2 regions of the Aeromicrobium sp. EU05-FHT14F07 genome follow, and region 1 is predicted to be linked to the other one. Evidence: riboswitches for the same ligand, from Rfam matches in the RefSeq annotation. Region 1 holds a riboswitch; the other holds the start of a gene.

The links. A riboswitch is a leader RNA that binds a small molecule or an ion and turns the genes downstream of it on or off. The one in region 1 is predicted to bind cobalamin.
Region 2: another riboswitch for cobalamin. It lies ahead of AC3WRM_RS16145 (ABC transporter substrate-binding protein); the one in region 1 lies ahead of AC3WRM_RS15350 (magnesium chelatase subunit D family protein).

The regions. Positions count from the first base shown of each region.
Region 1 covers NZ_JBYTCR010000019.1:11,391-14,573, reverse strand. Annotated here, with positions in the region: gene AC3WRM_RS15360 (cobalt-precorrin-4/precorrin-4 C(11)-methyltransferase) at 1-390, opposite strand, end outside; gene cbiE (precorrin-6y C5,15-methyltransferase (decarboxylating) subunit CbiE) at 387-1,616, opposite strand; cobalamin riboswitch at 1,675-1,807, shown strand; gene AC3WRM_RS15350 (magnesium chelatase subunit D family protein) at 1,830-3,183, shown strand, end outside.
Region 2 covers NZ_JBYTCR010000021.1:25,202-28,384, reverse strand. Annotated here, with positions in the region: gene AC3WRM_RS16150 (short-chain fatty acyl-CoA regulator family protein) at 22-1,422, shown strand; cobalamin riboswitch at 1,466-1,651, shown strand; gene AC3WRM_RS16145 (ABC transporter substrate-binding protein) at 1,714-2,697, shown strand; gene AC3WRM_RS16140 (FecCD family ABC transporter permease) at 2,711-3,183, shown strand, end outside.

The DNA.
Region 1 (3,183 bases):
CTGCACGACCTCGGGCACGGTCAGCTCGACCCCGAGCCGGGCGGCCGCGGCAGCGTAGGCGGGCACCCCGGGCGTGACGTCCCAGGGCACGTGCGCCGCGTCCAGGCGTCGGGTCAGCTCGTGGAGGGCGGAGTACAGCGACGGGTCGCCCGACGACAGCCGGACCACCTCCAGACCCGCGCGGTGGGCGTCGACCACGACCTCGGTGATCTGGTCGAGGTCGAGGTCCTGCGTGTCGACGAGCCGCGCGTCGGGTCGGCAGTGCTCCAGCACGGCCTCGACGTAGGTGCCGGCGTAGACGACGACGTCGGCCCGCTCCAGCAGCCGCGCGGCGCGGACGGTGAGCAGGTCGGCGGCGCCCGGTCCGGCCCCCACCACGTGCACGGTCATGCCTGTGCCCCCTTGACGACGGAGTACTGCGTGACGGCCCGGGCCGGCGTCCACGACGTGAAGGTGCCGAGCGGCGCGGCGGTCTCCACGAGCAGGCGCACCAGCTCGCCCCCGACCCTGCCGCGCCACGCGACGAGCAGCTGCTCGGTCTCGAGCGTCACGCCGTGGACGACGAGCCGTCCACCGGGTCGCAGCGCCGCCCAGCAGGCGTCGAGCACGCCGTCGACGGTGGCACCCCCGCCGACGAACACCGCGTCGGGGGCGTCGAGACCCTCGAGCGCGTCCGGCGCTGGGCCCGCCACGACGCGCAGGTCGGGGACGCCGAGCGTGCGAGCGTTCCGACCGATCCGCTCGGCCCGCTCCGGGTCGCGCTCGACCGCCACCGCCCGGCACGACGGGTGCGTGCGCGACCACTCGACGGCGACGGAGCCGGCACCGGCGCCGACGTCCCACAGCAGCGCCCCAGGGGTCGGGGCGAGGCGGGCGAGGGCGCTCGCGCGGACGTCGCGCTTGGTCACCTGGCCGTCGTGCTCGAAGGCGTCGTCGGGCAGGCCGGGCACGAGCGGCAGCACGCGGGCACCGTCGTCGACCTGCACGGCGAGCACGGTGAGCGGTCCGACGTCCGCCGACCACGTGGCGGCGACGCCGTCGACCCGGCTCTCGTCGTCCGCGCCGAGGTTCGTGAGGGCACTGAGGCCGCTCGTGCCGTACCCCTGCGACGCGAGCAGCGCGGCCACCTGCGACGGGGTCGACGCGTCGGAGCAGAGCACGAGCAGCCGGGCGCCGGGGTGCAGACGCGTGACGAGGCGGTGCACGTCGCGGCCCACCAGCGTGACCACCTCCGACGTCTCCGCCGACCACCGCATGCGGGCGCGGGCGAGCGCCGCCGACGAGACGCCGGGCAGCACCTCCACGCGGTCGGCGCCGAGCAGCGACACGAGGGTCGTCCCGATCCCCGAGACGAGCGGGTCGCCGGACGCGAGCGCGACGACCCGGCGCCCGTCCAGCTCGTCGAGCAGCGCCGGCAGTCCCTCGCGCAGCGGCGACGGCCACGTCCGACGCTCCGCCGTGACGTCGGCCGGCACGAGCGCGAGGTGCCGCTCGCCGCCGAGGAGCACCTCGGCGGCCTCGACCGCGGCGCGACGGGCGACGTCGAGGCCGGCCCAGCCGTCCGCCCCGACGCCCACGACGACGACGGGGCCGGTGGCTCGACGGGGGGTGCTCATGTCCGGCGAGGCTAGTGCCTGCACACGGACCCGGCGTGCCCCGGTAGCCTGGCTCGGACAAACTGCACACGCGCGAGGTGCCCCAGACGGTTGGGGAGAATCGGGAAGCCGGTGGAAGTCCGGCACAGGGTCCGCTGCGGTGACCACCTGGAGGTGGAAGTCCGAAGACCGGCCTCGCGCCGCACCAGCCATGGCGATCGAGCGGGAGCCCTCATGCCACAGCACTACCCCTTCACCGCCGTCGTCGGTGCCGAGCCCGACCACCTGGACGACATGGCGCTGGCCCTCGTCCTCACGACGATCTCGCCCGCGATCGGCGGGGTGCTGGTGCGCGGCGAGAAGGGCACGGCCAAGTCGACGCTCGTGCGGGCGCTCGCCGCGGTGCTCCCGCCCATCGACGTCGTGAAGGGCGACCGGTTCTCCAGCGACCCCGCCGACCCGGCACCGCTCTCGCCCGACGGTCCGTTCGGTCCCGACCCGGAGTCCGAGACGCGGCCGGTGCGGCTCGTCGAGCTGCCCGTCGGTGCCACCGAGGACCGTGTGCTCGGCTCCCTCGACCTCGAGCAGGCGCTCGGCAGCGGCGTCACCCGCTACGAGCCCGGTCTGCTCGCCCGCGCGCACCGTGGCGTGCTGTACGTCGACGAGGTCAACCTGCTGCACGACCACCTCGTCGACCTGCTGCTCGACGCCGCCGCGATGGGTCGCTCGACGGTCGAGCGCGACGGCGTGTCCGTCGAGCACGCTGCCCGGTTCGTGCTGATCGGCACCATGAACCCCGAGGAGGGCGAGCTGCGCCCGCAGCTGCTCGACCGCTTCGGCCTGGCCGTCGAGGTGGCCGCCCCGCGCGACCCGCAGGCGCGTGTGGAGGTCGTGCGCCGCCGGCTCGCGTTCGACGCCGACCCCGTCGGTTTCTCCGCCCGCTTCGCCGAGCAGGACGCCGCGCTCACCGAACGCATCAGCCGCGCGCAGCAGCTCGTGGCCGACGTCGCGCTCGACGACGCCACGCTGCTCTCGATCGCCGAGCTGTGCGCGGCCTTCGAGGTCGACGGCCTGCGTGCCGACATCGTCACCGCACGCACGGCCGCCGCGCACGCCGCCTGGCACGGCCGCACCACCATCACCCGCGACGACGTCCGCGCCGCCGCCCGCCTGGCGCTGCCACACCGCCGACGCCGCAACCCGTTCGACGAGACGGGCCTCGACGAGTCGCAGCTCGACGACCTGCTCGGACCGGACGAGCCGCCCGCAGGCGGGCCCGACGACGGTCCCGAGGGTCCCGACGACGGGGGCCCTGACGGTGGGGGTCCCGACGGCGGACCTGGAGGCACGCCCGAGAGCGCGTCGGACGCCTCGGCACCCGCCACCCCGCCCACGCCGCCCGGGGGCGACGCCCCGGAGGGTTCCGGTCAGGCGCAGGAGTCGACGGTGGGAGCCGGCGAGCCCGTGCGGGCACGGCTGCTGCAGGTCGACGGCGTCGGTGCCGGGGTCTCGGGCCGACGCTCGCGGGCGATCACCGACGACGGTCGCCGCATCGGCGCGCGCACGCCGGCGGGTCGTTCGGGCTCGC
Region 2 (3,183 bases), on a different contig from region 1:
CAGATCGCCTACGGTGAGCCCATGGACAAGCTCTACGCAGGTGCGCGGCTGCGTCGACTGCGCGAGGAGCGCGGCCTCAGCCAGGTCGAGCTCGCACGGATCCTGGCCATCTCGGCCAGCTACCTGAACCAGATCGAGCACGACACCCGTCCGCTGACGGTCACCGTGCTGGTGCGGCTCACCGAGGTCTTCGGCGTCGACCCGGCGTTCTTCAGCCCCCGCGACACCGCCCGCCAGCTCGCGGAGCTGCGAGAGGCGCTGCCGGAGGCCAGCGGCGCCACCGGCCTGCCGCTGTCGGACCTGCAGCAGGTCGCCGGGTCCATGCCCGAGGTCGCGGAGGCGATCGTGCAGCTGCACCGGCGCTACCGCGACGCCGTCGCCCACCTGGAGGCCGTGACCGACCGCCGCGCCGCCTCGCAGGCCCTCATGCCGCACGAGCACGTCCGCGACTTCTTCTACCGGCACCAGAACTACATCGACCCTGTCGACCGGGCCGCGGAGGACCTGGCGCGGTCCATCGGGACACGACGCCTCGAGGTCCGCCGCCACCTGCGACGTCACCTGCAGACCGCTCACGGCGTCACCGTCGCGGCCAGTGCGGCCGACGGTCGCAGCACCCTCGAGTACGACGAGGCCACACGCACGCTCCGTCTCGCGCCCGACCTCCGCCCTGGGCAGCAGGCGTTCCGCATGGCGACACAGCTCGCCTACCTGGAGGCGGGCGACGTCCTCGACGCCGTCCTCGACGCCGAGACCTGGCCGGACGACACCACCCGCGCCCTGGCGCGGATCGGTCTGGCCCACTACTTCGCCGGCGCGCTGATCCTGCCCTACCGCCCCTTCTTCCGCGCCGCCGAGCGGCTGCGCTACGACGTCGAGGTGCTCGCCGAGCACTTCGGCGTCGGCTACGAGACCGTCGCTCACCGGCTGAGCACGCTGCAGCGGTCCGAGCTGCGCGGCGTGCCGTTCATCTTCGTGCGGGTCGACAAGGCGGGGAACATCTCCAAGCGCGTGTCGGCCACGGGCTTCCACTTCTCGCGCAGCGGCGGCACCTGCCCGCTCTGGAACGTCTACGACGCCTTCGCCTCCCCCGGACAGGTCGACGTGCAGGTGGCGGAGATGCCCGACGGCCAGCGCTACCTGTGGGTGGCCCGGACCGTCACCCGGCGGCGCGGCGGCTACGGCAGCGCGGCCAAGACGTTCGTCATCGGGCTGGGCTGCGAGCTGCGCCAGGCCGGGCGCCTGGTCTACAGCGCGGGGCTCGACCTCGCCCAGCCGGACGTCATGCCGATCGGACCTGGCTGTCGCACGTGCGACCGCCCTCGCTGCCCGCAGCGTGCCGCCCCGCCGATCGGCCGACCGCTCCAGGTCGACGAGCACCGCAGCTCCTTCGACCCGTACGGGGTCGGTCGACCGGCCTGAGCACGATGCGCCCTCGGCACGTGGTCGCTCGTCGCCTCGGTGCTGCTACGGTGCGGCTGCCAGTCGCGTCCGGCCACGGTCGGACCAGGGAACCCGGTGGGAATCCGGGACTGACGCGCAGCGGTGTGGGTGACGGGCCAGGCATGACACCACTGGACTCTCGGGTCCGGGAAGGTGCCTGGCCCGGTTGATCCCGAGTCCGAAGACCTGCTGGCCGCGGCCTCGCCGAGGTCGCGACACCCGACCCGGGGTTCTCGCGCACGGAGCCCCCGGACCCCAGAGGGCACCACCATGGCCATCCGTCGTACCCCCGTCCACCTCGCCGCCTGCCTCTCCTCGGCCCTGCTGCTGAGCGCCTGCACCGGCGCCCCCGGAGCCGACCGCTCCGACGTCGGGGGCACCGCCGGCTACCCCCTCTCCGTCGACGACTGCGGCACCACCTCCGTCGTCGACGCCCCGCCGCGTCGAGCCGTCACGATGAACCAGGGCGCGACGGAGGTCGCGCTCGCTCTCGGCCTGGAGGACAGGCTCGCCGGGACCGCCTACCTCGACGACCGGGTCGCCGACGCGCACGCCGACGCCTACTCCTCCGTCGACGTGATCGCGAAGGAGTACCCCGACCAGGAGGCCCTCCTGGCGGCCGAGCCCGACTTCGTCTACGCCTCGTACACGAGCGCGTTCGACGAGGAGACGGCAGCGTCCCGGTCCGAGCTCGCCGACCTCGGGATCGCCACCTACACCTCGCCCCTCGGCTGCCGGGACGCCGACGGCCGGGTGGCGTTCGACGACGTCTGGGACGAGGTCGAGACCGTGGCGGAGGTCTTCGACGTGACCGACCGCGCCACCGCCCTCGTGAAGCGGCAGCGCGACACCCTGACGAAGCTGGAGGACGAGGCGGCCGGGGACGGGCTCGACGTCTTCTGGTTCGACTCCGGCGACAGGACACCGCTGGCCGGGGCGGGCCAGGGCGGCCCGCAGCTCGTGCTCGACGCGGTCGGGGCCACCAACGTCTTCTCCGACGTCGACGGCGGCTGGTCCGAGGTGCCCTGGGAGGACGTCCTCGCGGCCGATCCCGACGTGATCGTGCTCGCCGACGCCTCATGGTCCTCGGCTGCGCAGAAGCGCGGCCACCTCGAGAAGGACCCGGTGCTCAGGACGCTGCGTGCCGTCCGCGAGGGTCGGTTGGTCACCGTGCCGTACAGCGCGTCGACGCCCGGCGTGCGGCTCGTGGAGGGGGCCTCGACCCTCGCCCAGCAGCTCACGGACCTGGGCTGAGGAGGCTGTCAGGATGCGGGAGACCCACCCGGTGCGGGATCGGACCGGCCCCAGGTCGGCGACGCCGGCCTGTCTCGTCCTCGTGGCCCTGCTCCTCGCGACGATGGCCGCCGCGCTGGCCGTCGGCTCGGTGAACGTGCCGCTTCACACGGTCCTCGAGGTGGTGGCGCGTCGCGTCGGGGTCGGCGACAGCGAGGTGACGCTCCTGCAGGACCGGATCGTGTGGCAGCTGCGGCTCCCCCGCATGGTCGGCGCGGCCGCGGTCGGTGCCGGACTCGCCGTCACCGGAGCCGTGCTGCAGTCCCTCACCCGCAACGAGCTGGCGGATCCCTACCTGCTCGGCATCTCCAGCGGAGCCGCGGTCGGCGCGGTCTGCGTGCTGGTCCTCGGAGTCGGGGCCGGCGCCCTCGCGTCGACCGCGTCCCTGACGCTCGGCGCCTTCCTCGGGGCGCTCGGGGCGCTCGGTCTCGTGCTGGCGCTGGCCGC